2 regions of the Mycobacterium sp. 852002-51613_SCH5001154 genome follow, and region 2 is predicted to be linked to the other one. Evidence: predicted binding sites of a transcription regulator. Region 2 holds the regulator's gene; the other holds the start of a gene.
What was found. The regulator LexA, encoded in region 2, represses DNA repair genes until DNA is damaged. The targets are predictions, from matches to a motif close to CGAACANNTGTTCG.
Positions count from the first base shown of each region.

Region 1: the regulator LexA is predicted to act here: its motif matches at 9,372-9,385, upstream of ruvC (crossover junction endodeoxyribonuclease RuvC).

Region 1 covers NZ_LZII01000037.1:5,684-20,200, reverse strand. The annotation lists gene A5750_RS09105 (PE-PPE domain-containing protein) at 1-946, opposite strand, end outside; gene A5750_RS09100 (PPE family protein) at 959-2,035, opposite strand; gene pdxS (pyridoxal 5'-phosphate synthase lyase subunit PdxS) at 2,320-3,168, shown strand; gene tesB (acyl-CoA thioesterase II) at 3,178-4,023, shown strand; gene pdxT (pyridoxal 5'-phosphate synthase glutaminase subunit PdxT) at 4,020-4,616, shown strand; gene A5750_RS09075 (YebC/PmpR family DNA-binding transcriptional regulator) at 4,831-5,586, shown strand; gene A5750_RS09070 (polyamine aminopropyltransferase) at 5,593-7,179, opposite strand; gene A5750_RS09065 (DUF350 domain-containing protein) at 7,176-7,631, opposite strand; gene A5750_RS09060 (DUF4247 domain-containing protein) at 7,659-8,090, opposite strand; gene A5750_RS09055 (DUF2617 family protein) at 8,087-8,599, opposite strand; gene A5750_RS09050 (DUF4178 domain-containing protein) at 8,609-9,220, opposite strand; gene ruvC (crossover junction endodeoxyribonuclease RuvC) at 9,403-9,957, shown strand; gene ruvA (Holliday junction branch migration protein RuvA) at 9,954-10,553, shown strand; gene ruvB (Holliday junction branch migration DNA helicase RuvB) at 10,627-11,673, shown strand; gene A5750_RS09030 (hypothetical protein) at 11,925-12,605, shown strand; gene A5750_RS09025 (DUF1304 domain-containing protein) at 12,744-13,130, shown strand; gene A5750_RS09020 (hypothetical protein) at 13,259-13,945, shown strand; gene car (carboxylic acid reductase) at 14,009-14,517, opposite strand, start outside.
Region 2 covers NZ_LZII01000037.1:118,323-132,839, reverse strand. The annotation lists gene miaA (tRNA (adenosine(37)-N6)-dimethylallyltransferase MiaA) at 1-148, shown strand, start outside; gene dapF (diaminopimelate epimerase) at 171-1,037, shown strand; gene hflX (GTPase HflX) at 1,090-2,517, shown strand; gene A5750_RS09735 (acyl-CoA dehydrogenase family protein) at 2,611-3,771, shown strand; gene A5750_RS09730 (LGFP repeat-containing protein) at 4,354-6,546, shown strand; gene lexA (transcriptional repressor LexA) at 6,570-7,268, opposite strand; gene A5750_RS09720 (LysM peptidoglycan-binding domain-containing protein) at 7,559-8,053, shown strand; gene nrdR (transcriptional regulator NrdR) at 8,157-8,621, shown strand; gene A5750_RS09710 (peroxynitrite isomerase) at 8,660-9,142, shown strand; gene A5750_RS09705 (PhzF family phenazine biosynthesis protein) at 9,156-9,842, opposite strand; gene A5750_RS09700 (alpha/beta fold hydrolase) at 9,879-10,910, opposite strand; gene A5750_RS09695 (proteasome assembly chaperone family protein) at 10,956-11,930, opposite strand; gene A5750_RS09690 (serine protease) at 12,129-12,968, shown strand; gene sthA (Si-specific NAD(P)(+) transhydrogenase) at 12,965-14,380, opposite strand; gene A5750_RS09680 (DUF4192 domain-containing protein) at 14,492-14,517, shown strand, end outside.

The DNA of each region.
Region 1 (14,517 bases), 110 kb from region 2:
AGAAGGTCAGGTTGCCGATCTGCTCGTGCAGGGCGCTGGCGACTTGTGCCGCGGAGAGGAAGGGGACCGTGTGGTGCAGATCCAGGAACCCGAAAAGGGCGTTGAGGTCCGACGGGAGCCACAAGGGATGCAGCGGGAAGTCGGCAATCGCGTCGTATTGCAGCGTGAAAATGGAGGTCGCGTAGGACGTCGTCAGCGGGGTGGCGAAGTGAAACGCACCGAAGCCCGGAATGAAGTGCGTCAAGATGCCGCCCATCGGATTGTTCGGGTCGGCGAGCAATACGAAGTTCAGCAGGTCCTGACTCGGCCGTAGGGCGGCCGGCAGAGCCTGAAGGTAGCGCATTTCCATGCTGGCAATGGTCGCGCTCTGCGAATAACCGACGACGACAACGTGATTGCCGGCGGCGGTCTGAGTCAGGATTGCACTGTTCAGCGTTGCCACACCCTGGTAGACCGACTTGCCGAAGGTTTCGCTGCCGAGCCCGGTGATCGGCCAAAACTGTTCAGGCGTACGCAAACTCACCAGGGTGTACCCGGAGTAATTCTGGGCGAGATACGCCTGTTCGATGGACGTCATGTACCTGAGGTCCGGCGACGGGTTGCCGGTGCCGCCCATGATCAGCGCGATCTTGTCCGACCCCGTCGACGACTGCATGGCGGCCGCGTTCGTGGCCTCTGTTTCGGCGTACGCGGTCTTTGCCGTGATCAGGGTCTCCACGAACTGGTTGTGAAACAGTTCCGCCTGCGCGCTGAGCGCCTGGTACTGCTGGGCATGCGTGTCCAGCATCGCCGCCACGCGCACCGACACCGAATCCGTAGCCGGCGGTAGCACTCCCGTCGTGGGGGCGGCCACGGCCGCGTTCGTCGCCTCCATGGACGAGCCGATCGCTTGCAGCTCGTCGGCGGCCGCCGCCATGGCGTCGGGGTCGGTGATCACGAACGACATCGCCGCTCCTGACTAACTCGGCACCGCGCGCGGTGTCAGGCCTTCGCGCGTTCCGGCGATCGAATGTGTGGCCGTGGCCGTCCCCCGCCCGGGGATGCCCGTGGAGGGCAGGTGCGGCGTGGTGGGCAGGCTCGCCGAAATGGGGCTGACCGGGGCACTGGGTGCCACCGTGGCCGCGGGAGTCGGGGCCGCCGCCGGCGCCGCGCCGGCCCAGCTCGCCGGGACGGACAGCGCCCCAATCGAACCGGCCCGGCCCGTACTGGCCGAGACCACGCGCCCGGCGAGCTGCGCGGTCATGGGGCCGCCGGTGCCGGGGCTGACCGTCGACGCCACGACCGGATCCATCGCGGGGACGCTGCCCGCGCCGCTCAGCAACGGATTGGTGCCGGACATCAGCTGGCCCACCATCATGTTCATGGGCTGCATCGCGAACTGGGCGGGCGTCGAGAGCATCTGCAGCTGCGACATCGGGTTCATCAGCTGCTGGGTCAGCGTCTGGGTCAGGGCCTGAAAAAGCTGCTCCCCGAACGAGGTGAAGGTCGGGGTGGGCAGGCTCGTCAGGGTGAGGGGTGGGTTGCTGAACGGGGTCCACGTCGCCTCGGCCGCCCGGGTACTGGCGTCGTAGGCGGTCATCGCCGTCACGTCCTGGGCCCACATCTCGGCGTACTGGGCTTCGGTCGCCGCGATAGCCGCGGTGTTCTGGCCCAGGAGGTTGGTCGCGATGAGCGATGCCAGCAGCGCCCGGTTGGCCGCAACCACCTCCGGGGGCACCGTCGCGGTGAACGCCGCCTCGAACGCGGCTGCCGACAACCGGGTTTGGTTGGCCACCGACTCTGCCTGCGCCGACGTCGCGGTCATCCACTGCACGTACGGTGCGGCGGCCGTCGCCATCGTCATCGACGCGGGACCCTGCCATGCCCCACCCGTCAGGGTCGACACCGTCGACTGGAAGGAACTTGCCGCGGAGCCCAACTGGGCGGCCAACGCGTCCCACGCCGCCGCCGCTGCCCACATCGAACCCGAGCGCGGTCCCGCATACATCCGCGCGGAGTTGATCTCCGGCGGCAAGAGCACGAAATCCGGCAACATCCTGACCCCTCCTCAGCCAGGTCGGCGGCCGCCATCCCCGGTGCGAGGCGGCCCGCTATTCGTCGTGTTCGAATCCGCGATGTGAGCAAACTAACCATGAAGTGTGTAGCAAGGGGTCGATTTACGGGCCTAGGGCCAATCGGCCCCTTTTGTGGGTCCACAGTGGGAAAACTCGTCTCCCGCCCCCACTAGACTGGGGTGACAACGGTTGAAGGAGATCAGCAGTGGATACCGCCGCGTCACCCAACGGCAGCGGAACCGGCACCGCGCGCGTCAAGCGCGGCATGGCCGAGATGCTCAAGGGCGGCGTCATCATGGACGTCGTCACCCCGGAGCAGGCCCGCATCGCGGAGGGCGCCGGCGCCGTCGCGGTGATGGCGCTGGAGCGGGTGCCCGCCGACATCCGCGCCCAGGGCGGCGTGTCGCGGATGAGCGACCCCGACATGATCGAGGGCATCATCGCTGCGGTGACGATCCCGGTGATGGCCAAGGCGCGCATCGGGCACTTCGTCGAGGCCCAGATCCTGCAGAGCCTCGGCGTCGACTACGTCGACGAGTCCGAGGTGCTGACCCCCGCGGACTACACCCACCACATCGACAAGTGGAAGTTCACCGTGCCGTTCGTGTGCGGGGCCACCAATCTGGGCGAGGCCCTGCGCCGCATCAGCGAGGGCGCGGCGATGATCCGGTCCAAGGGCGAGGCCGGTACCGGCGACGTCTCCAACGCGACCACGCACATGCGGGCGATCGGTGGCGAGATCAGGCGGCTGATGTCGATGTCGGACGACGAATTGTTCGTCGCCGCAAAGGAATTGCGGGCGCCCTACGACCTGGTCGTCGAGGTGGCCCGGGCCGGCAAGCTGCCGGTCACCCTGTTCACCGCGGGCGGCATCGCCACGCCGGCCGACGCGGCGATGATGATGCAGCTCGGAGCCGAGGGCGTGTTCGTCGGCTCGGGGATCTTCAAGTCGGGGGATCCCGCGCAGCGCGCCGCCGCCATCGTCAAGGCCACCACGTTCTACGACGACCCGGACGTGTTGGCCAAGGTGTCGCGCGGGCTGGGCGAGGCCATGGTGGGGATCAACGTCGAGCAGATCGCGCAGCCCCACCGGCTTGCCGAACGCGGCTGGTAAAAACAGTCCGTGGCGATCGAAGAGATCCTTGATCTCGAGCAACTCGAGGTCAACATCTACCGCGGTCGGGTGTTCAGCCCGGAGTCGGGATATTTCCAGCGCACGTTCGGTGGCCACGTGGCCGGGCAGTCACTGGTGTCGGCGGTGCGCACGGTCGACCCGCGCTACCAGGTGCACTCGCTGCACGGTTACTTCCTGCGACCCGGGGACGCCAACGAGCCCACGGTCTTCATCGTCGAGCGCACCCGCGACGGCGGCTCGTTTGCCACCCGGCGCGTCAATGCCATTCAGCACGGCGAAATCATCTTCAGCATGGGGGCGTCCTTCCAGACCGACCAGGAGGGCATCCACCACCAGGACGTCATGCCGGCGGCGCCGCCGCCAGACGGGCTGCCCGGTCTGGACTCGATCAAGGTGTTCGACGACGCCGGCTTCAAGCAGTTCGAGGAGTGGGACGTCTGCATCGTGCCGCGCGAGCGCTTGCAGCTGTCGCCCGGCAAGGCATCCCAGCAGCAGGTGTGGTTCCGCCACCGTGACCCGCTGCCGGACGATCCGGTGCTGCACATCTGCGCGCTGGCCTACATGAGCGACCTGACGCTGCTGGGGTCGGCCCAGGTCACCCACCTCGACGTGCGCGAGCACCTGCAGGTGGCCTCGCTGGATCACGCGATGTGGTTCATGCGGCCGTTCCGGGCGGACGAATGGCTGCTGTATGACCAGAGTTCGCCGTCGGCCAGCGGCGGCCGCTCGCTGTGCCAGGGCAAGATCTTCACGCAGTCCGGCGAGATGGTGGCAGCGGTCATGCAGGAGGGGCTGACCCGCTTCAAACGCGGATACCAGCCGACCAACCAGTGAGCGCCCCGCGGATCGGGGTCCTGGCGCTGCAGGGTGACACCCGCGAGCACCTGGCGGCCCTGCGCGAGGCGGGCGCCGAGTCGATGCCGGTGCGCCGGCGCAGCGAACTCGAGTCGGTGGACGGGCTGGTCATTCCCGGTGGGGAGTCGACCACGATGAGCCACCTGCTGCTCGACCTCGGCCTGCTCGAGCCGTTGCGGGGCCTGCTGGCCGACGGGCTGCCCGCCTATGGCGCGTGCGCCGGGATGATCCTGCTGGCCAGCGAAATCCTCGACGCCGGCGCGGGCGGCCGGGAGGCGCTGCCGCTGCGTGCGATCGATATGACCGTGCGACGCAACGCCTTTGGGCGGCAGGTCGACTCGTTCGAGGGCGACATACCGTTCGCCGGTTTGGACGGTCCGGTGCGCGCGGTGTTCATCCGCGCCCCCTGGGTGGAGCGCGCCGGCGCCGACGTGCAGGCGCTGGCCGAAGCGTCCGGGCACACGGTCGCGGTGCGGCAAGGCGCGAAGCTGGCGACGGCGTTTCACCCCGAGATGACCGGCGACCGGCGCGTCCACCAGCTCTTCGTGGACATTGTCAACGGCAACGCCTGACGCACCGGTCACATCCGCACCAGTTTTCGGGTGGTGCTGCGATCCCGGAAATTGATAGCGCGCGCGATATCAATTTCGGGAAGGCGCATATCCCTGGGTCCTTGTGACTGCTGAGGCGGCTGGGCCGCTAGGGGAGCGGCCGGGCGATCGCCGCCACCCGCCCACGTAGACTCGTCTGGCGAAACTTCGAAGACAGAAGAGGTAAGAGACACCAATGAGCGGCCATTCCAAGTGGGCCACCACCAAGCATCAGAAGGCCGTCAAAGACGCGCGCCGCGGCAAGGAGTTCGCCCGGCTCATCAAGAACATCGAGGTCGCCGCGCGGACCGGCGGTGGGGACCCGGCGGGCAATCCGACGCTGTACGACGCCATCCAGAAGGCGAAGAAGACCTCGGTGCCCAACGACAACATCGAGCGTGCCCGCAAGCGCGGCGCCGGCGAGGAAGCCGGCGGCGCCGACTACCAGACGATCATGTACGAGGGCTACGGGCCCAACGGCGTGGCGGTGCTGATCGAATGCCTGACCGACAACCGCAACCGCGCCGCCGGCGAGGTCCGGGTGGCGGTGACCCGCAACGGCGGCACCATGGCCGATCCGGGCTCGGTCTCGTATCTGTTCACCCGCAAGGGGGTCGTCACGCTGGAGAAGAACGGGCTCACTGAAGACGACGTGCTGACGGCGGTTCTCGACGCCGGCGCCGAGGACGTCAACGACCTCGGTGAGAGCTTCGAGATCATCTCGGAGCCAACCGATCTGGTCGCGGTGCGCACCGCGTTGCAGGACGCCGGTATCGACTACGAGTCCGCCGAGGCCAGCTTCCAGCCTTCGGTCAGCGTGCCGGTGGACGTCGACGGCGCCCGGAAGGTGTTCAAGCTCGTCGACGCCCTCGAGGACAGCGACGATGTGCAGAACGTCTGGACCAACGTCGATCTGTCGGACGAGGTGCTGGCCGCTCTCGACGAGGAGTAACCGCCTCTAGTCGTAGCCGTGCCGCATGTCCTCGACGATGCGTGGATTGTCCAGCGTCGAGGGCTCGAGCGGGCGGGGGCGGGTGTCGTCGGGGAACACCGTGGCGGCGTCCAGGACGTGCTGGTTCAGGAAACGCAGCGGGGGTGCGTTGGGCGGCACGGTGGGCGTGGGCGCGCCGCCCCCACGGCGGGCCAGCGCGAAACCCCAGTCACCGAACGTCGGCACATAGACGTGGTAGGGCGTCACCGCGTAGCCGGCCGCGCGGATGGACGAGGCGGTGCGCCAGAATGCGGTCTGCGTCGAGAACGGGCTGCCCGCCTGCACGACCATCAGGCCATCTTCGGCGAGCGCGTGCCCGACGAGTCCGTAGAACTCGGTCGAATACAGCCGCCCCAGGACCGGGGTGTCGGGGTCGGGCAGGTCGACGATGACCGCGTCGAAGCCCCCGGGCGGGACGACGTCCGGGTGCGGCGAGCGCAACCAGCGCATCGCGTCGTCGATCACCACCTTGACCCGCGGGCTGTCCAGCGAGCCGCCGTTGGCCCTGCGCATCGTGGTGCGCGCCAACTGAATCACCGCGGCGTCGAGCTCCACCTGCACGATCCTCGTGATGCCCGGCTGACGCAGTAACTCGCGGGCCACCAGCCCGTCGCCGCCCCCGAGGACGAGGACCGATCGCGCACTCGCCCCGAGCGCGGGATAGACCAGGCTTTCGGTGTAGCGGTACTCGTCCCGGGTGGAGAATTGCAGGCCCCCGTCGAGGTAAAGGCGCATGTCGTTACCGCGCTGGGTGACCACGATCTCCTGGTAGGCCGAGTGTTGATAGGCGATGATCGGGTCGGCGTAGAGGCGCTGCCTGCTCGTGGTTTCGATGTCGGCCGACCGCGCCAGCAGTGTGACCAGGAGGGCGAGCGCTGCGGCGAGCGCGCACAGCGCCGTCGCCAGTTGGCGGGCCGAAACCGCCCGGCGCAGCACGAAGATCGCCACGACGGCCGCCGCCAGGAGATTGACGATGCCGGTGGCCGCCGCGCCGCGGATCATGCCCAGGTGGGGCAAGAGCAGGAACGGCCACACCAGCCCGCCCAGCAGCGCGCCGAGGTAGTCGGCGGCGTTGAGGTTGGCCAGCGTCCGGCCGGTGTCGGGCGCCTCGCCACTGCGACCGCGCTGCAGCATCGTCATCAGCAGCGGCACCTCGGCGCCGACCAGCCCACCGATCAGGGCGGTGCCCACCGCCAGCATCCACATCGATTCGTCGTCGATGAAGGCGAACACCGTGTACAGGGCCGCCGCGGACAACCCGCCGACGATGCTCAGCAGCACCTCCACCGCGATGAACGCGATCGCCGCGTGCGCCAGCAGCGGCTTGACCACCAGGGCCCCCACCCCGAGCGCGGCGATGTAGCCCGCGACGATCAGTGACGTGGCGACGATGCCGCCGCCGTTGAGGCTCGCCGCCAGGGTGAGCAGCGCGAGTTCGTAGACGATGCCGGACGCCGCACATGCCGCAACGGCGGCCAGCAGCACGGCGCGCCAGCGCACCGAGGGCTCCGCGGGCCGGCTCACCTCTGGCACCGGCAGATCAACGGAGGTCATGACACCGCAGCGGCCGTGACCCCTCCCACGGCGAGCAATATCAGCGCCACCGCGAACGATCCCGGATGCAGCTCCGGCTCGTCGATGTGCTCGTGGAAACTTCCCGGTATCAGCAGGTGCATCGTGAGCAGCGCTATGCCCAGCAGGATCACGCCCATCAGCCCGTACACCGCCACACCGACGAGCCCCTGACCCAGCTGGCTATAGCTGTTCGCGATGGCGGTGATGATGACCACGGTCAGGGCGATGTACATCGCGCCCGCGACCATGACGGCGTTGGGGCGGCGGTCGATGAACACCAGCCGGCGCAGATTGCCCGGGGTCAACACGTCGACCGCGTAGAACCCGATAAGCAGCACTGCCATGCCGACCAGGAAGTACAGGATGGTTGCGACTGCGCCCTTCAGGACGGGATTGAGATCGACGGTGCCGATCTCGACGGCGAGGTACATGGTTTTCTCCTTTGTGGTGGTGAGCCGTCACTTGGTTCCGCCGGGGCCGCCGGGCGTACCCCCGGCGCCGCCCGAGGGTGAGCCGGGGCTGAATCCGGGGCCCAGGAAGATGAAAGCGCCGTGGCTGTATCCGGCGTTCAGGCCTTCCAGGCGGATGCTGCACGGGCGATTGCCGTCGGGGCCGACGATCACGATGTTGCTGCTGTAGCGCAGGTACTCGCTGTCGCCGTTGGCGGCCCGCGCCTCGGGGGCCTGATACTCGGCGAGCGCGTCGGCCACGTCGTCGGGAGGCCCGCTGCATTCGTAGCGCTTCCCGTTCGCGTCGTGGGAGTACTCGTGATAGTGGCTCGCGATGTAGGAAGCAATGTTCTTCTGCGACAGAATGATTCCGGGCACCAGGCAGGCGACGGCCGCGACGGCCAGCGCACCGGCGATCACGAACAAGCGATTGCGGCTCACGGGTGCCACCGGCTCACCGTGTGCACCACGTCGCCGCCCGAGCCAAAAGGGCTGCGCGGGTAGAGGTGCCAGGTCTGCCAATACCAGCCGGCGCCGTCGGGTTCGGCGGCCAGTGCGGTCAGCGCGGCGTCGTCGCCGGGGAAAGTGCCACCGAGCCAGCCCTTTTCCCGCGCGCACCGGTCACGAAGGTCGCGCGCCATCCGGCGGAAGGCCGCCTCGTCGTAGGAGTCGGTGCGGGATTGCAGGGAGTAGCCGGGCGCGGCCGTGTGCTCCGGCAGGTCGACGCCGAGGCCGCGTGCCGTGCAGGAGACCTCCTCGGAGAACCGGCCCGCGCCGTGCTCGACGGTGACGACGTGCGATGCGCCCAGGACCCCCAGCCGCAGGGCGCCGCCGCCGGGGTGGTGCAGAAGGCAGGTCGCCAGCGGCGGCGGTGCGGGCGCGTTGAGCGCGAGGCCGAGCTTTTGGCCGGAGACGTCCGAAGGGGCCACGACGAGTTGATGAAGGGGCACCGACGCGCCCTAGGGGGAGGAGGGCGGGGGTGCCGGATACACGGTCAGCTCGCCCGTGAGCACGGGCTTGCCGGTCGAAACCTCCCACGGCATGCCCGGCGCCCAGCGCTCGAACGAGAGCAGCGCGGACTCGTCGGAGTTGGCGCAGTCGACGAACTCCATCTCGCCGCCCGCCGGCAGGCCCGTGGTGCCCTCGGTCGTGAACGAGGCGCGACCGCGTTCGGACTCGTGAAACGTCACCCCGTCGACGACGTAAGAGTCACCCGGCTGCAGTTGGATGTCCTTGCGGCTGACCCACATCGCCAGCTCGAGGCGCCCGTCGTCCTCTTCGACGCTGAACCAGATCGGCTGGTCGCCGCCCTCCAGCAGATGCTCCCACCACACGAACGGGCCCTCGCGATACGTCACCGATCCGCGGACCACGTAGTCGACGCCGCCGTAGCTGACGATCGCGCCGGGGCCGAGTTGGCGGGGGCCGAATTCCGGCATCGCGTTGAACGAGAGGGGATCCTGGCGTCCGCGCGGCGGGGCCGGTTGCTTGGGGCGCCGCAAAGCGATGACCAACACCACGATTGACGCGATGAACAGCACGATCGCGATAATGACCAGCAGTGATCCCACGCAAACCCTTCCGTTGCCACATTGCTTGAGCGAACGTGGGGTAAAAGCTAACAGCTTTTGCGTGGGTTCGGCGCTGTAACGTCCCGAGCCGGGAATCGGCGGCGCCGCCGCGTGTCGTCCGCGGAGCCGTCGCCCCCGGCCGCTAGGGTATCGAACAGCTGTTCTACAGGTGGGAGCGGGCAATGCGCGTGATGGGCGTCGACCCCGGACTGACCCGATGCGGACTTTCGGTGGTGGAAAGTGGGAGCGGGCGTAGCGTGGTCGCGCTCGACGTCGACGTGGTTCGGACCCCGTCTGATGCGCCGCTGGCCCACAGGCTGCTGGCCATCAGCGATGCCGTCGAGCACTGGCTGGCCACCCATCAGCCGGATGTGGTGGCCATCGAGCGGGTGTTCTCCCAGCTGAACGTCTCGACGGTGATGGGCACCGCGCAGGCCGGCGGGGTCGTCGCGCTGGCGGCCGCCAAGCGCGGCATCGACGTGCACTTTCACACCCCGAGCGAGGTGAAGGCCGCGGTGACGGGCAACGGCGCCGCCGACAAGGCTCAGGTCACCGCGATGGTCACCAAAATCCTTGCGCTGCAAGCCAAACCGACCCCGGCCGACGCCGCCGACGCGCTGGCGCTGGCGATCTGTCACTGCTGGCGGGCGCCGATGATGGCCCGGATGGCCGCGGCCGAGGCGCTGGCCGAGCAGCAGCGGCACAAGTATCTGGCCAAGCTCAAGGCCGCGCGATGATCGCGTCGGTGCGCGGCGAGGTGCTCGAGGTGGCGCTCGACCATGCGGTGATCGAGGCCGCCGGCGTCGGCTACCGGGTGAACGCGACACCGTCGACGTTGGCGACCCTGCGCACCGGGACCGAGGCCCGGCTGATCACCGCGATGGTGGTCCGCGAGGACTCGATGACGCTGTACGGGTTTCCAGACTCCGACACCCGCGACCTCTTCCTCACGCTGCTGACTGTGTCGGGCGTGGGGCCACGGTTGGCCATGGCGACGCTGGCGGTTCACGACGCCGCGGCGCTGCGGCAGGTACTGCACGACAGCGACGTCACCGCGCTGACCCGGGTGCCTGGGATCGGCAAACGCGGCGCCGAGCGGATGGTGCTCGAGCTGCGGGACAAGGTCGGCGCCGTCACCGCGGGCGCACCGGGCGGTGCATTCGTGGTGAACGGGCACGCGGTCCGGGGCCCGGTGGTGGAGGCCCTGGTCGGTCTGGGCTTCGCCGTCAAGCAGGCCGAGGAGGCCACCGACAAGGTGCTGGCCACCGAGCAGGACGTGACGACGTCCGGCGCCCTGCGGGCCGCCCTGTCGCTGCTGGGTAAGTCGCGATGACCCGCGCCGGCGGCGATGCAGAGCGAAGCGATGAGGTGGGGGCACCACCCGCTTGCGGGGGAGAGCGGCGCAAATGACCGACGACTACGCCGACCGCGAGCTCTCGCCGGCGCTGTCCGTCGGGGAGGGTGACATCGACGTCAGCCTGCGGCCGCGTTCGCTGCAAGAGTTCATCGGCCAGCCGCGGGTGCGCGAACAGCTCCAACTGGTGATCGAGGGAGCCAAGAACCGCGGCGGCACGCCTGATCACATCCTGCTGTCGGGTCCGCCCGGGCTCGGCAAGACGTCCCTGGCCATGATCATCGCGGCCGAACTCGGGACGTCGTTGCGGGTGACGTCGGGCCCCGCGCTGGAACGCGCCGGCGACCTCGCCGCCATGCTGTCCAACCTGGTCGAGCACGACGTGCTGTTCATCGACGAGATCCACCGCATCGCCCGGCCCGCGGAGGAAATGTTGTACCTGGCCATGGAGGACTTCCGGGTCGACGTGGTGGTGGGTAAGGGTCCCGGGGCGACGTCGATCCCCCTGGACGTGGCGCCCTTCACCCTGGTCGGCGCGACCACTCGCTCCGGCGCGCTGACCGGACCGCTGCGCGACCGGTTCGGTTTCACCGCGCACATGGACTTTTACGAACCCGCCGAGCTGGAGCGGGTGCTGGCCCGCTCCGCCGGCATTCTGGGCATCGAGCTGGGCGCCGAGGCGGCCGAGGAGATCGCCCGGCGCTCGCGCGGCACGCCGCGCATCGCCAACCGGCTGCTGCGCCGGGTCCGGGACTTCGCCGAGGTCCGCGCCGACGGGGTGATCACCCGTGACGTGGCCAAGTCCGCGCTGGCGGTCTACGACGTCGACGAACTCGGCCTGGACCGGTTGGACCGGGCGGTGCTCTCGGCGCTGACCCGCAGTTTCGGCGGCGGTCCGGTCGGGGTTTCGACGCTGGCGGTGGCCGTCGGCGAGGAGGCGACCACCGTCGAGGAGGTGTGCGAGCCGTTCCTGGTTCGCGCCGGAATGGTGGCCCGCACCCCCCGGGGCCGGGTGGCCACCGCTCAGGCGTGGACTCACCTGGGCATGAGCCCACCGGCGGGCGCGGCCGGTTTGGGCCAACCCGGTCTGTTCGACTAGCGGCATAGGCGGGCGAAGCGGGCCGCCACCGTCGGCGGCCCGGCCGATTGCGGCCAAATCGTGACCTTTCGGCCGGACGGTGCGCGCACGCGCGCCGGCGGGATCCAGCCTGCTCAGAGGGCCGCCACCGGCGCCGCGGGCATCTGGGTGAAGGTTCGCAGCAAACCACATGCGCGGCCCGCAGCAGGTTATACGTGGGCGCCGTCGGGTAACCAAGCTCACAACAGCAATACCTGTTGAAGGAGATTCTGATGAGGACCACGCGCTACGACTATGAACGCCCTCGCGCGCTGTACATGCCGCGCACCCGCGGCGCGCTGACCGGCCTGCTCCTGATTCTGTTGGGCGCCTGGGGCGCATTGGTGCCGTTCTTCGGGCCCAACATCGATTGGGCGTACATGTCCGACCCGGCCTGGACGTGGACGACGACCAAGGGCTGGCTCGAGGTGCTTCCCGGGGCCGCTACGGCACTGGGCGGCCTGCTCGTGCTGTTGTCCGGTAACCGGGCCAGCGCCGTGTTCGGCGGCTGGCTGGCGGTCGCCGGCGGTGCGTGGTTCGTGGTGGGCCGCGCGTTCGCGTCGACGCTGGGCATCGGGGGCCTCGGTCAACCGGTGGCGTCCACGGACCTGAAGCGAGCCCTGCTCGAGATCACCTACTTCACCGGTCTGGGCGCCTTGATCGTGTTCCTGGGCGGGGCGGCCGTCGCGCGCCTGGCCGTTCGGCACGCACGCGATGTCGTGGTGCGGGAACCGGCGCCGGTGGCGGGCGACGCCGTACCGGCGGGTGAGCCCGGCATGTACGACGAGACTCGCGGCGTGACGGCGGCTCGGGCGGACGCAACGGCAGCCGAGCCGGAGCCGCGCGGGCGTGGCCTGTTCGGCCGGCGCGCGGGCGGCGGCCTGTTCCACCGCCACCACCACGCCGGCGTGTAGGCGGTAACCGCCAACTCGGGAGGCGCCGGTAGCCGATTGGCTACCGGCGCCCTTTCGCGTCACGGCACTCCGCCACCCGCAGGTCGGTAGAGTCACCGGCGCCGGGGACATGCGGGCCTCGACGAGCGAGGAGGAGCGATGATCGCCGCCGGGTTGGTATTCGCCGCATTGGCGGCGTTATTGCACGTGTACATCTTCGTGATGGAATCGTTGACCTGGACCTCGCCGCGCACCCGTGCCACGTTCAGCACCACGGCCGAGGAAGCCGAGACCACCAAGCTGCTGGCCTTCAACCAGGGCTTCTACAACTTGTTCCTGGCGGTGGTCAGCGGCCTGGGCATTGCCGCGATCATGTTGCGGCACAACGCAGTTGGCGCGGCGCTGATTTTCGCCGGCGTCGGTTCGATGGCGGCGGCCGCCGTGGTGCTGCTCTTGTCCGCGCCGGAGAAGGCGCGCGCCGCGGTGACGCAGGGTGCCTTCCCGGTGATCGCGATCGTGCTGCTGCTGCTCGGACTTCAGCAGTAACAGCAGCCTCACCAGCCCCAATCGTCACCGGGAGCGGTGGTGTTCACGTGCCCGATGGGTTACGACTGGAAACCGCCGGGTACCCATCTCCGGCCGGAAATAGGCCCGGTATTCAACGAGGGGAAATCATGAAATACGCAGAAGACGGCCAAACCCGCGGGCTGAGCATGCCGCGTTCGCGTGGCGCGGTCAGCGGATTGCTCCTGGTCATCTTGGGAGCTTGGGGGGCGTTAATACCGTTTGTCGGACCGCGCTTCAATTTCGCCTACTCACCCGACCGGGAGTGGGCGTGGAGTTCGGCTCGTGGGTGGCTCGAGGTCCTGCCGGGAGCCGCGACCGTGCTGGGCGGTCTGTTGTTGATCATCGCCGGAAATCGGGTGGCGGCCATGCTGGGCGGATGGCTGGCGGTGCTGTCCGGCGCCTGGTTCATCGTCGGTGGTCAGCTCGCGCCGCTGCTGGGAATCGGCTCCGCCGGTGACCCCGTCGCCGCCACCGAGCGCAAGCGTGCGGTGCTCGAAGTCAGCTATTTCTCCGGACTGGGTGCGCTGATCGTCTTCGTCGGCGGTGTGGTGCTCGCCCGCACGGCCGTGCGGCTGGCGCGGGACGTCCAGCCCGTAGCGCCGGCGACAGCCGTGTCGGCGCCGGGCGTCGAGCCTTACCGCGACTCGGCGTACGAGCCCGCCGAGGTGTCCTCGGGCGCGTTGACCAAGCCGCGTACGGCTGCCGACCCGGAGCCGAAGCGGGGGTGGCGTCGCCATCGTCCGGCGTCGGGCGCCAACGCCGCGTACCTGCGCTGGCCACACCCACAGCAGTAACCGGTTCAGCTAGAAACAGCGATCGCCCAGTCCGTCACGGACTGGGCGATCGCTGTCTTGTGCTTACAGCAGTCCGAGCAGCTGCAGGTCCGTGATGTACTTGACGATGATCGGCGCCGAGACATGTGGAATGTCTTTGTCGGGGCCGATTTTCGCCTCCTGCACCGCGGCGCGGAAGCGGTCGGTCGGGGCCATCGATCCGTTGATCGGCTGCTCGGGCCGCTGGTAGTTGTGCAGCAGTGGTAGCAGCGAATACTGGCGTTGCCGCTCGGGCAGGCCCCGCATCGTCTGATCGAACCGCCGCAGCCATTCGCCGTAGTCGGCGATCCGCTGGATCCCATAGCCGGCGTCGATCAGCCAGTCGACGTACTCGTCGAGGCCGATGCCGTCGTCGTACGGGTTCATCACGTGGTACGTCTGGAAGCCGTCCCCGGTGTCCAGCACCTGCGTCCCCAGCGTCGAGATCGCCGCGGCGATGAACTCGACCGGCAGGCCGTCGTAGTGCGAACGCTGACGGTTGCCCTCGGCGTCCAGCTCGTAGAACGAACCGGGTGCGACACCGGTGGCGACCA
Region 2 (14,517 bases):
GCGGGAACAGACCTACGTGGGCACCCGACGCTACGTGCGACGGCAGCGGTCGTGGTTCCGCCGCGACCACCGGGTCCACTGGCTGGACGCCGCGGATAGCAAGCGGCTCGTCGACGAAGCCCTGCGAGTCTGGCGCCACGTATCCTGAGCAGGTGAATCGCGCGGCGCACCTGACTTTCGCCAAGGGCCACGGCACGGAGAATGACTTCGTGTTGTTGCCCGATGTCGACGCGGCGCTCACACTCACCGCGCCCCGGGTGGCCGCCTTGTGCGACCGGCGGCGCGGGCTGGGCGCCGACGGGGTGCTGCGGGTGACCACCGCCGGTGCCGCCCATTCGGCCGGCGTGCTCGACCGGCTGCCCGACGGCGTGGACTCGGCCGACTGGTACATGGACTACCGCAACGCCGACGGCTCCGTCGCCCAGATGTGCGGCAACGGCGTCCGGGTGTTCGCGCACTACCTGCGGGCCAGCGGGATGGAGTCCCGGGACGAGTTCGTGGTCGGGTCGCAGGCCGGCCCCCGGCCGGTCACCGTGCACCGCGTCGATGCGACGTATGCCGACGTCACCGTCGACATGGGCAAGGCCAACACGCTGGGCGCGGGCGAGGCGACGGTCGGCGGGCGCCGGTTTTCCGGCCTGGCGGTCGACGTGGGCAATCCCCACCTGGCGTGTGTGGATCCCGACCTGACCGCCGAGGAGCTGACGAGGCTCGACGTGGCGGCGCCGGTCAGCTACGACCACGCCCAGTTTCCGGAGGGGGTCAACATCGAAGTTCTCACGGCACCGGCCGGTGGCGCGGTGCGGATGCGGGTGCACGAGCGGGGCGTGGGTGAGACCCGCTCCTGCGGCACCGGCACGGTCGCGGCCACGGTGGCCGCACTGGCCGCCGGCGGGGCGGACACCGGCACCCTCACGGTCCGGGTGCCGGGCGGCGACGTCGTCGTCACCGTCACCGATGCCACCAGCTACCTGAGGGGGCCCTCGGTGCTGGTGGCGCAGGGGCAGCTGAGCGGGGAATGGTGGGACGCGCAGTAGCGTTAATTCGAGTGCACGACGCCGATCCGCCGTGCATCATCTTGTATTGCCTATGACATATCCAGAATCTCCCAATTTCGCTCCCGCAGTAGCGGAGCCAAGCACCGGCGAACTCGCCCTGGAAGAACGGTCGGCGCTGCGCCGCGTCGCCGGTCTCTCCACCGAACTCGCCGACGTATCCGAAGTCGAGTACCGCCAGCTCCGGCTGGAACGCGTAGTGCTGGTCGGCGTGTGGACCGACGGCACCGCCGCCGACAGCGAGGCCAGCATGGCCGAGTTGGCCGCCCTGGCCGAGACCGCCGGTTCCCAGGTGCTCGAAGGGCTCATCCAGCGCCGCGACAAGCCCGACCCGTCGACCTACATCGGCTCGGGCAAGGCCCAGGAGCTACGCGAAGTGGTGCTGGCCACCGGCGCCGACACCGTGATCTGCGACGGCGAACTGTCCCCGGCGCAGCTGACCGCGCTGGAGAAGGCGGTGAAGGTCAAGGTCATCGACCGCACCGCGCTGATCCTGGACATCTTCGCCCAGCACGCCACCAGCCGGGAGGGCAAGGCGCAGGTATCGCTGGCCCAGATGGAGTACATGCTGCCGCGGCTGCGCGGCTGGGGTGAGTCCATGTCCCGGCAGGCCGGCGGCCGCGCCGGCGGCAGCGGGGGAGGCGTGGGCCTGCGTGGCCCCGGTGAAACCAAGATCGAGACCGACCGCCGCCGCATCCGTGAACGCATGGCCAAGCTGCGCCGCGAGATCAAGGACATGAAACAGGTCCGCGACACCCAGCGCAGCCGCCGCCTGCACAGCGACGTGCCCTCGATCGCCATCGTCGGCTACACCAACGCCGGCAAGTCCAGCCTGCTCAACGCGCTGACCGGCGCGGGGGTGCTGGTGCAGGACGCGCTGTTCGCCACGCTGGAACCCACCACCCGCCGCGCCGAGTTCCCCGACGGGCGGCCGCTGGTGCTCACCGACACCGTCGGGTTCGTCCGGCACCTGCCCACCCAACTGGTCGAGGCGTTCCGCTCCACGCTGGAGGAGGTCGTCGACGCCGACCTGTTGCTGCATGTGGTCGACGGCTCCGACGCCAACCCGCTGGCCCAGATCAACGCGGTTCGCGCGGTGATCTCCGACGTCATCGCCGACCACAACGGCGACCCACCCCCGGAGCTGTTGGTGGTCAACAAGGTCGACGCCGCGAGTGGCTTGACCCTGGCCAAGCTTCGTCACGCGCTGCCCGGCGCGGTCTTCGTCTCGGCCAGGACCGGCGAGGGCATCGACGCGCTCCGGCGCCGGATGGGCGAGCTGGCCGTTCCGGCCGATACCGCGGTGGACGTGGTGATTCCCTACCACCGCGGTGACCTGGTGGCCCGGCTGCACGCCGACGGTCGCGTGCAGCAGGAGGAGCACAACTCCGACGGCACCCGGATCAAGGCCCGCGTACCGGTGGCGCTGGCCGGGCGCCTGCAGGAGTTCTCGACGCGCTGATCTGCCCGGCGACCGGACCCCGCCGGCCGCCGACCAACCGTCTGGTTGGTATATGTTGGGCGACAGAGTTTCCAGTCGCCGGAGGTCATTCACATGGGCAGTGCCGTCAAGTACCAGCGCACTCTTTTCGAGGCGGAGCACGACCTGTTCCGTGAGTCCTACCGGGCCTTCCTCGATCGCCACGTCGCGCCCCATCACGACGAATGGGAGAAGGCGAAGATCGTCGACCGGGGCGTGTGGCTCGAGGCCGGCAAGCAGGGCTTCCTCGGCATGGCGGTGCCCGAGGAGTACGGCGGCGGGGGCAACCCCGACTTCCGGTACAACACGATCATCACCGAGGAGACCACCGCCGGTCGCTATAGCGGGATCGGCTTCGGCCTGCACAACGACATCGTGGCGCCGTACCTCCTGGCCCTGGCCACCGAAGAGCAGAAGCAACGCTGGCTGCCGAAGTTCTGCAGCGGCGAGATCATCACGGCGATCGCGATGACCGAGCCGGGAACCGGCAGCGACCTGCAGGGCATCAAGACCCGCGCGGTCGCCCACGGCGACCACTTCGTGCTCAACGGTGCAAAGACGTTTATCACCAACGGAATCAACGCCGACTTGGTGATTGTGGTGGCGCAGACCGATCCCGACAAAGGGGCGCAGGGCTTTTCGTTGCTTGTCGTCGAACGCGGCATGGAGGGTTTTGAACGCGGCCGGCACTTGAACAAGATCGGGCTGGACGCGCAGGACACCGCCGAGTTGTCGTTCACCGATGTCAAGGTGCCCGCTGAAAACCTGCTGGGGCAGCAGGGCATGGGATTCATCTACCTGATGCAGAACCTGCCGCAGGAGCGGATTTCGATCGCCATCATGGCCGCCGCGGCAATGGAGCAGGTGCTGGAAGAAACCCTGCAATACACCAAGGAACGCAAGGCATTCAACAAGCCGATCGGCAGCTTCCAGAACAGCCGCTTCGTGCTCGCGGAGCTGGCGACCGAGGCGACGGTGGTGCGCATGATGGTCGACGAGTTCATCCGGCTGCACCTGGACGAGAAGCTGACGGCGGAGCAAGCGGCGATGGCCAAGTGGTACTCCACCGAAAAGCAGGTGCACCTGATCGACCGTTGCCTGCAACTGCACGGCGGCTACGGCTACATGCGCGAATACCCGGTCGCCCGTGCCTATTTGGACGCGCGGGTGCAGACCATCTACGGCGGAACGACCGAGATCATGAAAGAGATCATCGGGCGCAGCCTCGGGGTCTAGCGCTAACACGTTGGTCGACAACGCCATCGGACCGGCCAATTCGCACCCCGACGGCAAACCTCATCAATGCCCGGCGCGCGAGGCGATTTTTCGGGTAGATCGTTGAAGAGTTAATGGCTTCACGTACCGTCGGCACATGTGTTCGGGGTACGTCGCCCGCGTAATGGCGCATCGTCGAGCCGAAAAGCGCGACGCCGCTGACGACCCCGGTAGGTCCGGCAACTCCCGCGGGCGCGGAATCGCAACGCGCGACGGCGGCCGTGCGCTATTGCGCAGGCGGGCGTCGGGTTCGGATACCCATGCGTCGCGCGACCGATGCTGCTGTCGGTCGCGATTTGAGCGTGGCTCTGCATCATTTCGACATCGGCGTGGTATCCGTTTTTGTAATATTCGTGATTTGACTTCGCATTTTTCGTCCGCGGGAGCAAAGTTATGCGCGCCCGGTGGTAATGCGGATCGGAACGGGGTTGTTTCCCCGCGGTCGGACTACGGCCCGCCTGCCGGCTGTGCAGGCACGGGCCTAGTCGCTGACAGGGGCATGGCCGTCGGCTGGGAGGCTTGGTGAACGGGCAGAGAGGTCACATGCGCAGGCTGGTCGCGAGCGCGCTGGTCACCTTGACCGCCACGGCAATAGCCGCCGCCTTGCTGGCGCCGCCGGCAGCGGCGTCTCCCATCGGCGACGCCGAGGCGGCCATGATGGCGGCCTGGGAGAAGGCCGGGGGCGACGGTTCACCCTTGGGCGCCCGGAAGGGCGATGTGTACCCCGCCGGGGATGGTTTCGCGCTGGACTTCGACGGCGGCAAGATGTTCTTCACCCCGGCGACCGGCGCCAAATTCGTCTACGGGCCGATCCTGGACAAATACGAGATGCTGGGCGGGCCCGCGGGCAGCGATCTGGGGTTTCCCGCCATCAACGAAGTGCCCGGGCTTGCCGGACCCGACAGCCGCGTGAGCACCTTCTCCGCCAGCGACAAGCCGGTGATCTTCTGGACGCCCGAGCACGGCGCGTTCGTGGTGCGCGGCGCGATCAACGCCGCCTGGGACAAGCTGGGCAGTTCGGGCGGCGTCCTCGGCGTCCCGGTCGGCGACGAAACGTACAACGGCGAGGTGTCCGCCCAGAAGTTCAGCGGCGGCCAGGTCTCGTGGAACAGGCAGACGAAACAGTTCTCCACCGACCCGCCCGCATTGGCCGACCAGTTGAAGGGCCTGCAGGTGGCGATCGATCCCACCGCGGCCATCAACATGGCCTGGCGCGCGGCCGGCGGGCCCAATGGGCCGTTGGGGGTGAAGAAGGGTGCGCAATATCCGATCGGCGGCGACGGGATCGTCCAGGACTTCGCCAACGGCAAGGTCTATTTCAGCCCCGCCACCGGCGCGAACGCCGTCGAGACCAACATCCTGGCCAAATACGAGTCGCTCGGCGGACCCGCCGGCAGCGACCTGGGTTTCCCCACCGCCAACGAATCCGACGGCGGCATCCCGTCGAGCCGTATGGTCGCGTTCTCCGGCGCCGACAAACCGGTGATCTTCTGGACGTCGGAGCGCGGCGCGTTCGTGGTGCGCGGCGCCATGAAAGCGGCATGGGACAAGCTCCGCGGACCGACCGGCAAGCTGGGCGCGCCCGTCGGTGACCAGGCGGTCGACGGCGACGTCGTCTCGCAGCAGTTCGCCGGCGGCAAGATCTCGTGGAACCGGGCGAAGAACACGTTCAGCACGGATCCCGCCAACCTTGCGCCGCTGCTGTCCGGCCTGCAGGTGTCGGGCCAGACCCAGCCGAGCAACTCGGCGATGCCCACCCACGCCAAGAAGTTCACGTGGCAGTGGTGGTGGCTGCTGGCCGCCATCCCGGTGCTGGTGCTGATCGCCTTGGCCGGATTGCTGGCGGTCGGTTGGCGTCGGCGTCGCGCCATTCGCGAGGATGCCGGCTACGAGCCTCCCCGCGACCTCGATGCCGGTTACGACGCCGGCGCCGAGCGGCAGTGGGGACGCGACGACGTCAGCACCGAGCATTTCGCGGGTGAGCAGGAAGCGCCCGAGGCGGCCGGCCGGGTGAGCTGGCGGCGCGGCGGCGCCGATGAGGATTCATTCGAGCAGGACCCCGACGCGGTGGACACCGACTCCTTCTCCGCGGTCTCGCCGGCGGTCCTGTCGGAGGCCGGCTACCCCGAAACGGAGACCGAGTACGTCGAATCCGATTACGGCGCATCCGATTACGCCGAGGGGGATTACGCGGACGAGGATTACGCCGAGGTCGAGTACGCCGACGATGAGCGGGAGTCCGCCTACCCGGACGCCGCCCGTGGCGACGATGACTACGTGGAGGCCGAATACCTCGACGTCGCCGTGGCGCCGACGCCCCCGGACCCCGAATTCGACGCGGGTGGCCCCGACGTCGGCGCCCCCGAGGGCGATTATCCGGATGTTGCGGTCACGCACGTCCCGGCGGACGTCGCCGAGGCCCCCACTCCAGAAGCCGCCGCTCCGGAAGCCGTCGTGACGGCCGCGGCCGCGGCCGCTGCCGAGCAGCGCAGCGGGCGGCACGCGGCCACGGATGACGAGGACACCGCCGGAGGGGCCGGCCCGGCCGGGCGCCCGACCATCCACCTGCCGCTCGACGATCCCTATCAGGTGCCCGACGGATACCCGATCAAGGCGAGCGCCCGCTTCGGTCTGTACTACACACCGGGCAGCGAGCTCTACCACGACACGCTCGCCGAAATCTGGTTGTCCAGCGAAGAAGTGGCGCAGGCCAACGGCTTCGTCAAGGCGGACTGAGCCGACCAAAAGTCCGCGACGGGCTAGACCTTGCGGATCACCGTGACGACCTTGCCGAGCACGGTCGCGTCATTGCCGGGAATGGGGTCGAACGCGGGGTTGTGCGGCATCAGCCATACCTGACCGCCCGCGCGCTTGAACGTCTTCACGGTGGCCTCCCCGTCGAGCATGGCAGCGACGATGTCGCCGTTGTCGGCGACGTTCTGCTGGCGCACCACCACCCAGTCGCCGTCGCAGATCGCCGCCTCGATCATGGAGTCGCCGACAACCTTGAGCAGGAAGAGCGTGCCCTCGCCGACCAGCTCGCGCGGCAGCGGGAAGACGTCCTCGACCGCCTCCTCGGCGAGGATGGGGCCACCTGCAGCAATGCGCCCGAGGACCGGAACGAACGTCGGCTCCGGCAGGGCGTCCGAGCCGGCGACATCGGTGGTGCGGGCCGTCACCTCTTCGTCCGCGCCGCGGACATCGACCGCCCTTGGGCGGTTCGGGTCGCGACGCAGGTATCCCTTGCGTTCCAGGGTGCGCAGTTGATGAGCCACCGACGAGGTCGACGTCAGACCGACGGCGTCGCCGATCTCCCGGATGCTCGGCGGGTAACCGCGACTGGTGACCGACGCGCGAATGACGTTCAGGATCGTGCGTTGCCGTTCGGTCAGCGCTGAATCCACGGCGTGCAGCCGACCGCCCGCGCCGGCCGATGAAGTGTCGTTGCTGTCGCTCATGGCACTGAATGTAACCCCACGGCGGCCGAGAATCAAACATGTGTTCGACTAGCGTGTCGCCCTGCCGGCGCAGCCGCGAGATCGCCCGCCGAAGTCGTTAATCACAAAGGTGTAACTCTTCGGCAGATCGGGTATTTCAGCCGCATGTCAGCTCTAGCGACCGCGGCCTTGTCGGTGGCGTGGTCTAGCGTTCGACTCGTGCGACACGCTTCGCTCACATGTTCGGATTTCGAACACACGAGCGATACAGTCGAACAGCTGAGCGAATCAAGTTGACCGGAGGAACGCAGATGACAACGATCCACACGCTGGCGCCGCGTACCAGCAGCCCCCGGCGTCCGGTCAACGGACCGGTCCACGGGCTTCGTTACGGCCGGGACGGGCTGGCCGGTTCCCGCCGGCCCGGTCCGTCGAGGCCGGCGGGCGCGCCCACGCGCTATTCCGGCACCGGCGTCGCGATGTCCGCCGCGCCGCACCGCAAGCGGCCCGTCACGGTGGCGACCACCGTCTGGTTGGCTTTGGCGGCCGGAGCGATCACCCTGTGGCTGGGCCTGGTCGGGAACGTCGGTCAGGTGCTCAACGGCGACGCCGGAAGTTCGGCTGCTCACGTACCCGACCGGTTGGCCGTGGTTCGCGTCGAGGCGGGGGAGTCGCTGCAAGACGTCGCTCACCGGGTGGCGCCCGACGCGCCGGCGCGCCAGGTTGCCGACCGCATCCGCGAACTCAACGACATGATCTCACCGACGCTGGTGGCGGGCCAAACGCTGATCGCCCCGGTCGGCTGACCGCCGCCCTCGCGGGGGCCGGCTGCATTCGCCGCGCAGGTGAGCGCACGGGTACGCTCGTGCTGCGGTACCTGGTGTTTGTCGGCACGGCGAAGGAGCGGCCATGCATTGCCCGTTCTGCCGGCATCCCGATTCCCGGGTGATCGACTCGAGGGAAACCGATGAAGGGCAGGCCATCCGGCGCCGCCGATCCTGCCCGGAGTGCGGGCGGCGTTTCACCACCGTCGAGACCGCGGTTCTCGCGGTGGTCAAGCGCAGCGGCGTCACCGAACCCTTCAGCAGGGAGAAGGTCATCAGCGGTGTCCGCCGGGCCTGCCAGGGCCGCCAGGTGGACGACGACGCGCTGAACCTGCTGGCTCAGCAGGTCGAGGACACCGTGCGCGCCGCGGGGTCCCCGGAGGTCGCAAGCCACGAGGTCGGGCTGGCCATCCTCGGCCCGCTGCGCGACCTCGACGAAGTGGCGTACCTGCGGTTCGCGTCGGTATACCGCTCCTTTGAGTCCGCGGACGATTTCGAGCGGGAGATCCAGGCGCTGCGCGAACACCGCCAAGTGACGACACCGAGCTGACAGCCCGGCCCAAGCCGCCCGGGCCTAGGCTCGGTTCCATGCCCACCGACTTGCATCCCGATCTCGAGGCACTGGCACCACTCCTGGGAACCTGGGCTGGCCAGGGTGCGGGCGAGTACCCGACGATCCAGCCCTTCGACTACCTCGAAGAAGTGGTCTTCTCTCACGTCGGAAAGCCGTTTCTGGCCTACGCGCAAAGGACCAAGGCGCCCGACGGCAAGCCGTTGCACGCCGAAACCGGATACCTTCGCGTGCCGCAGCCCGGTCACGTCGAGCTGGTGCTGGCGCATCCGAGCGGCATCACCGAAATCGAGGTCGGCACGTATTCGGCCGCCGGCGGCCAGATCGAAATCGAGCTGTCCACAACGGACGTCGGGCTCACCCCGACCGCCAAAGAGGTGACCGCGCTTGGCCGTTCCTTCCACATCGATGGCGACGAGCTGTCGTATTCGGTGCAGATGGGCGCGGTCGGGCAGCCCTTGCAGCACCATCTCGCCGCGGTGCTGCGCCGGCAGCGCTGAACCGGGCCCGGGGTCAGTTCAGGTGCGTCACACCGTCATTGACGACGCGCCCGGCCACCCCCACCCAGCCCTCGGCGTTCCACGTCGTCTCGATGACCGATCCCTTGCCCTGGGTGATGTGTAGGTCGCGGCTGAGGTAGTCGGTGATCCGCATCGCCGCCGAGCCGGTTGCCTCGTCTTCCGGCACACCGAGGTTGGCGGCAAACATGCGGGCGCGTACCGATCCTGCGGCCCGGTCGGTCCACGCCCACAGGTAGTGCGCCGTGTCGTCGGAAAAATCTCCCGGGTCGGCGGCGAGAAGGTCCTCGGCTGAACCGAATTCGTGCAGGGCGACCTCGGGAGCCCAGTCCGACCGTGCGCTGATGCCCGCGCTTTCCGCCCCATAGCTCACCTGCACGATGCCGGCCGTCACCTGCAGCGTGTTGATCGGCGTTCCGTTCTCGCGCAGCCACCACGCCGCGCCGACCGTCGGGTGCCCGGCGAACGCAATCTGGATCAGTGGGGTGTAAATGGTGGCGTGCGCCGTCGCTGATCCGGCAGCGGGAAGATCGACGAAAACCGTTTCGCTATAGCCCAATTGAGTTGCGAGCCGTTGCCGAGCCGCGGGCTCGACCTGGGCGGCATCCACGACACCGAGCGGATTGCCGAAATTCCCCTCCGGATCGGTGAACACCCGCAACACGGTGACGTCGATACCCATGGCCCGACTGTACGGCCCGTGGCGCGGCCGCGGGGTTCAGGTAGCGCTGCGCTCGTCGGATCCCATGGCGTTCAGCACGGCGACGCGGGTGGGGGCGGGGCCGGTGACGGCCTTCTCGCCGCCGCCGCTGCGGAGCAGCTCGCGCAGGGCGGCCTGGTCGTAGTCGGCGGGCGCGGTGGTGTCGATGAAGCGTTCGACCACGTCGATGAAGCGAGCCGGGTCGTCGTGGAAAGGGAAGTGGCCGGAGCCCTGGAAGATTTCCAGGCGGGAGCCGGGCATCGCGGCGTGCGCCATCCAGGCATGACGAACCGGGACGACCACATCCTTGGTGCCCCAGACGATCTGCACCGGAATGGCTTCGGTCAAATAGCACCGATCGAGCATGGTGACGATCTGCCCGCGCCAATCCACCACCGCCCGCAGCGTCCGGCTGAACGCCGCCGACGCCGTCGGCTCCGGCAGGTCGTCGAGGATCCGCAGGACGTTGGGCAGGTCGCGACCCAGGCCGGTCGATCCGATCGCCAGGCCCGCGATCCGTCCCGCCAGCTGCACCGCCGGCAGCACCAGGGGAAGCCGCAGCAAGGCCAGCGCCTCGCTGCCCATCGGCAACGAGGCCAACCGCAAGGCGACGTTGACATCCTTGGTGACGCCGCCGGCCGCGACCAGGATCAGCCGGTCGACCAAATGCGGGAACTGGTAGGCGAATTGCATGGCCACGCCGCCGCCCAGCGAATGGCCGACAACCGTGACCCGCTCGATGTCGAGCACGCTGAGCAGGTCGCGCATCCCGTTGGCATAGGCCGCGACCGAATAGTCGGCGCGTGGCTTGTCGGATCGCCCGTGGCCCAACAGGTCCGGGGCGATGACCGTGAACCGCTGGGCGAGCTTGGCCTGCACGGTGTTCCAGGTCGTCGAATTGTCACCGATGCCGTGGACCAGCAGGATCGGCGGCCCGTCACCGGCGATGCGGTAGGCCCGCTTGTAGCCGTGGATGGTGCGGAACTCCAGCCGCGGCGCGCTGACCTCCCGCACCGGGCGGAGAGTGCTCTTGCGCTTCCGCTCGGTCATGTCGCCACCTTTGGTGTCGGGCCGGGCTGAGGCCGGGCGGAAAGGTCAGGCCTGGTCGTCGTCGCCGCGCTTCTTCTCCGCCTCCTGGGCGAGGAATCGCTCAAACTCTGCACCAAGCTCGTCGCCGCTAGGCAGGTCCTCGTCGCGAGTTAGTAACGACCTGTTCTCCTGAGCGTCGATGAAGGCATCGTACTGGCGCTCGAGCGCGGTCACCACTTGAGCAACCTCCGCGCTCGCCTCGACCTGCTCGTCGATCTTGCTCCGGATCACCGCCGCGGCTTCGGTCAACGCCGTCAGCGGCAGCTCGAGCGACGCGATCTTGGCCACTTGCTCGAGCAACGCCTCTGCGGCCGCCGGGTAGTCGGTTTGCGTCAGGTAATGCGGCACATGCACGGTGTAGCCGACGACCTCGTGGCCGTGCTGTGCCATCCGATATTCCAGCAGATTCGACGCGCTGCCGGGGACCTGGATCTCCGAAATCCACGGCGTGAACTCGGCGATCAACTCGGGGTTGTTGGAGTGCGCGGTCATCGTGATGGGCCGCGTGTGCGGAACCGCCATCGGCACGGTGCCCAGGCCGATGGTCTGGCGAACGTTGAGACGCTCCGCCAGCAGGCGGACCGCGGTGATGAAGCGCTCCCACTTCAGGTCCGGTTCCATTCCGGCGAGTAGCAGAAACGGCGTGCCGATGGTGTCGCGCAACGCGTACAGGCTCAGCTCGGGGTCGTCGTAGTTCGTGAAGTGATCGGTCTTGAAGGTCATCAGCGGCCGCCGCGACCGGTAATCCAGCAATTCGTCGATGGCGAAGGACGCCACCAGCTCGGAGTCCAAGGCCGCTTTCAGATGCGACGAGGCCAGCCGGATCGCGTGACCGGCATCCGAAAATCCTTCCAACGCGTGCACCAGCACCGGGCCTCGCCCGTCCGACGTCGACAGCTGGGGCGCGGGCAACTCGAGCTCGTACATGCCGGCCTGTCCCGGCTGGTAGTGCTGCTCCTGCGGGTCCTGATCGTGAGCCATCGGAATCGCCTCCTCTCGGGGGGTTCTCCAGCGTGCCCTACCAGTGTCCCCCGAATCGATGGGCACCAATATCAAACAGCGATGTGAAGTTCGCGTTTAATCCACAAGTGAACATGGCGGGGGGTCGCTCGTGAGTTTTGCCGGCGAGCCGGGTGGCACGCGACGCGTCGAAATCTGCTCTCTGTGCAGGTGTCAGGCATGATGAAACCGATGCGCGTTCCGACCGTGATGCTGTGCCTGGTGGTCGCCGTGGCGACGTCACTGACGTCGTGCAAACGGCCGCCGGGCGATCATGCGTCGGCCCCTCCGGCGGCCCCGCCGCACAGCAGTGCGCCGGTGCAGCGGCTCGGTCAGCCCCAGCAAAAGGCGGTGGCGGGGCCGGTGGACCCGGACAAGCGCGTCGGCGCCATCTTCATCGACGGCGGTCCGCTGCACGTGTGCACGGGCTCGGTGGTGCATTCCGCGGGCGGCAACCTGATGATGACCGCGGCGCACTGCCTGGCCGGGGCCACCAAGATCACCTTCGTGCCGGGTTTCGTCGGCAACGCGCCCCCCGCGCCGGCCGACGTGTGGAAGGCCGATGCCGTCTACCTCGACCCCCGCTGGACCGCCAGCAAGGATCCCAACGCCGACTACGCGATCGCGCGGTTGAGTAACGACGCCGGGGGTTCGGTGGAGTCGCACGCCGGCCTGGCGCTGACGCTGGGCACGACACCGCCGCCCGGTAGCCACGTCACCGTGATGGGCTATCCGGCCGGTGTGGGTGGCGCTCCCATCGGGTGTCAGGCGAGCACGTCGTTGACCGAGGCCGGATTTCCCTCGTTTCCGTGCGAGGGGCTGGTGGACGGCACCAGCGGTGCGCCCTGGGTCAGCGGTACCACGTTGACTGGGGTGATCGGTGGTTTCGAGCGCGGTGGGTGCGCCGCGAACGTGTCGTATTCGGCGCCGTTCGACGCGCAGACCGCGCAGCTGTTGGCCCGCGCCGATGCCGGCGGCCCCGGCGACCCGGTTCCCGGGGAGCTCGACGAGAGCTGTTAGGCGCGGAACTGGTTGAGCGCGCGCACTTTGTTCATCACGTCGAGCGCGGCCACCTTGTAGGCCTCGGAGAACGTGGGGTAGTTGAAGACGGCGTCCACCAGGTACTCGACGGTGCCGCCGCAGCCCATGACGGCCTGCCCGATGTGCACCATCTCGGTGGCGCTGGTGCCGAAGATGTGCACGCCCAGCAGCTTGAGATCGTCGGTGGACACCAGCAGCTTGAGCATGCCGTAGGAGTCGCCGGCGATCTGGCCGCGGGCCAGTTCGCGGTACCTGGCCACGCCGACCTCGTAGGGGACCGCGTTCTTGGTCAGCTCGACCTCGGTGGCACCAACGTAGGAGACCTCGGGGATTGAGTAGATGCCGATCGGCTGCAGTTCGGTGATGCCGTCGGTCTGCTCCCCGAACGCGTGGTAGGCGGCCAGCCGGCCCTGTTCCATCGATGTCGCGGCCAGCGCGGGGAAGCCGATCACGTCGCCGACGGCGTAGATGTGCGGCACCTTGGTCTGGAAGAAGTCGTCGACGAAGATCCGGCCGCGGTTGTCGGCCTCCAGCTCGGCGTTGTGCAGGTCGAGGTGGTCGGTCTGGCCCTGCCGCCCGGCGGAATACATCACCGTCTCGGCGGGGATCTGCTTGCCGCTTGCCAGGGTGGTGACGGTGCCCGCCGAGCCGACGTCGACCGCAGTCACCTCCTCGCCGAACCGGAACGTCACCGCCAGGTCGCGCAGGTGGAACTTCAGCGCCTCGACCACCTCGGGGTCACAGAAACCCAGCATGTCGCTCTGCTTCTCCACGACGGTGACCTTGGTGCCCAGCGCGGCGAACATGGAGGCGTATTCGATGCCGATCACCCCGGCGCCGACCACCACCATCGAGGTGGGCAGCGATTTGAGGTCGAGGATCCCGTCGGAATCGAGCACCCGCTCCTCGTCGAACTCGACGCCGGACGGCCGCGCCGGCCGGGTGCCGGTGGCGATGACGATGAATTTGCCGCTAACGGTTAACTTTTCGCGACGGGACGGGTCTTCGACCTCGATGGTGTGCGGGTCGACGAACCGGCCGTGGCCCAGCAACAGGTCGATGCGGTTGCGCATCAGCTGGTTGCGCACCACGTCGACCTCCTTGCCGATCACGTGCTGGGTGCGCGCCAGCAGGTCGGCCGGGGTGATCTTCTCCTTGACCCGATAGCTCGCGCCGTACAGTTCCCGTTGACTCATGCCGGTCAGGTAAAGGACGGCCTCGCGCAACGTCTTTGACGGGATGGTGCCGGTCTGGACGCACACCCCACCGAGCATCTGGCCGCGTTCGACGATTGCAACCGACTTGCCGAGCTTGGCCGAGGCGATGGCGGCCTTCTGGCCGCCGGGCCCCGAACCGATGACCACCATGTCGTACTCTTGCGCCGAACTCATGGGCTAACAGTAGATCAGCAGAACTCACAGTGCTGGGTTCATTCACAGGCCCGGGATTGCATCCGTTCTCCCGAGCGCCGGATGACGGTGCGGCCCGTCAGCGTGGTGCCCATGACGACGCATCGACCTGACTTCAA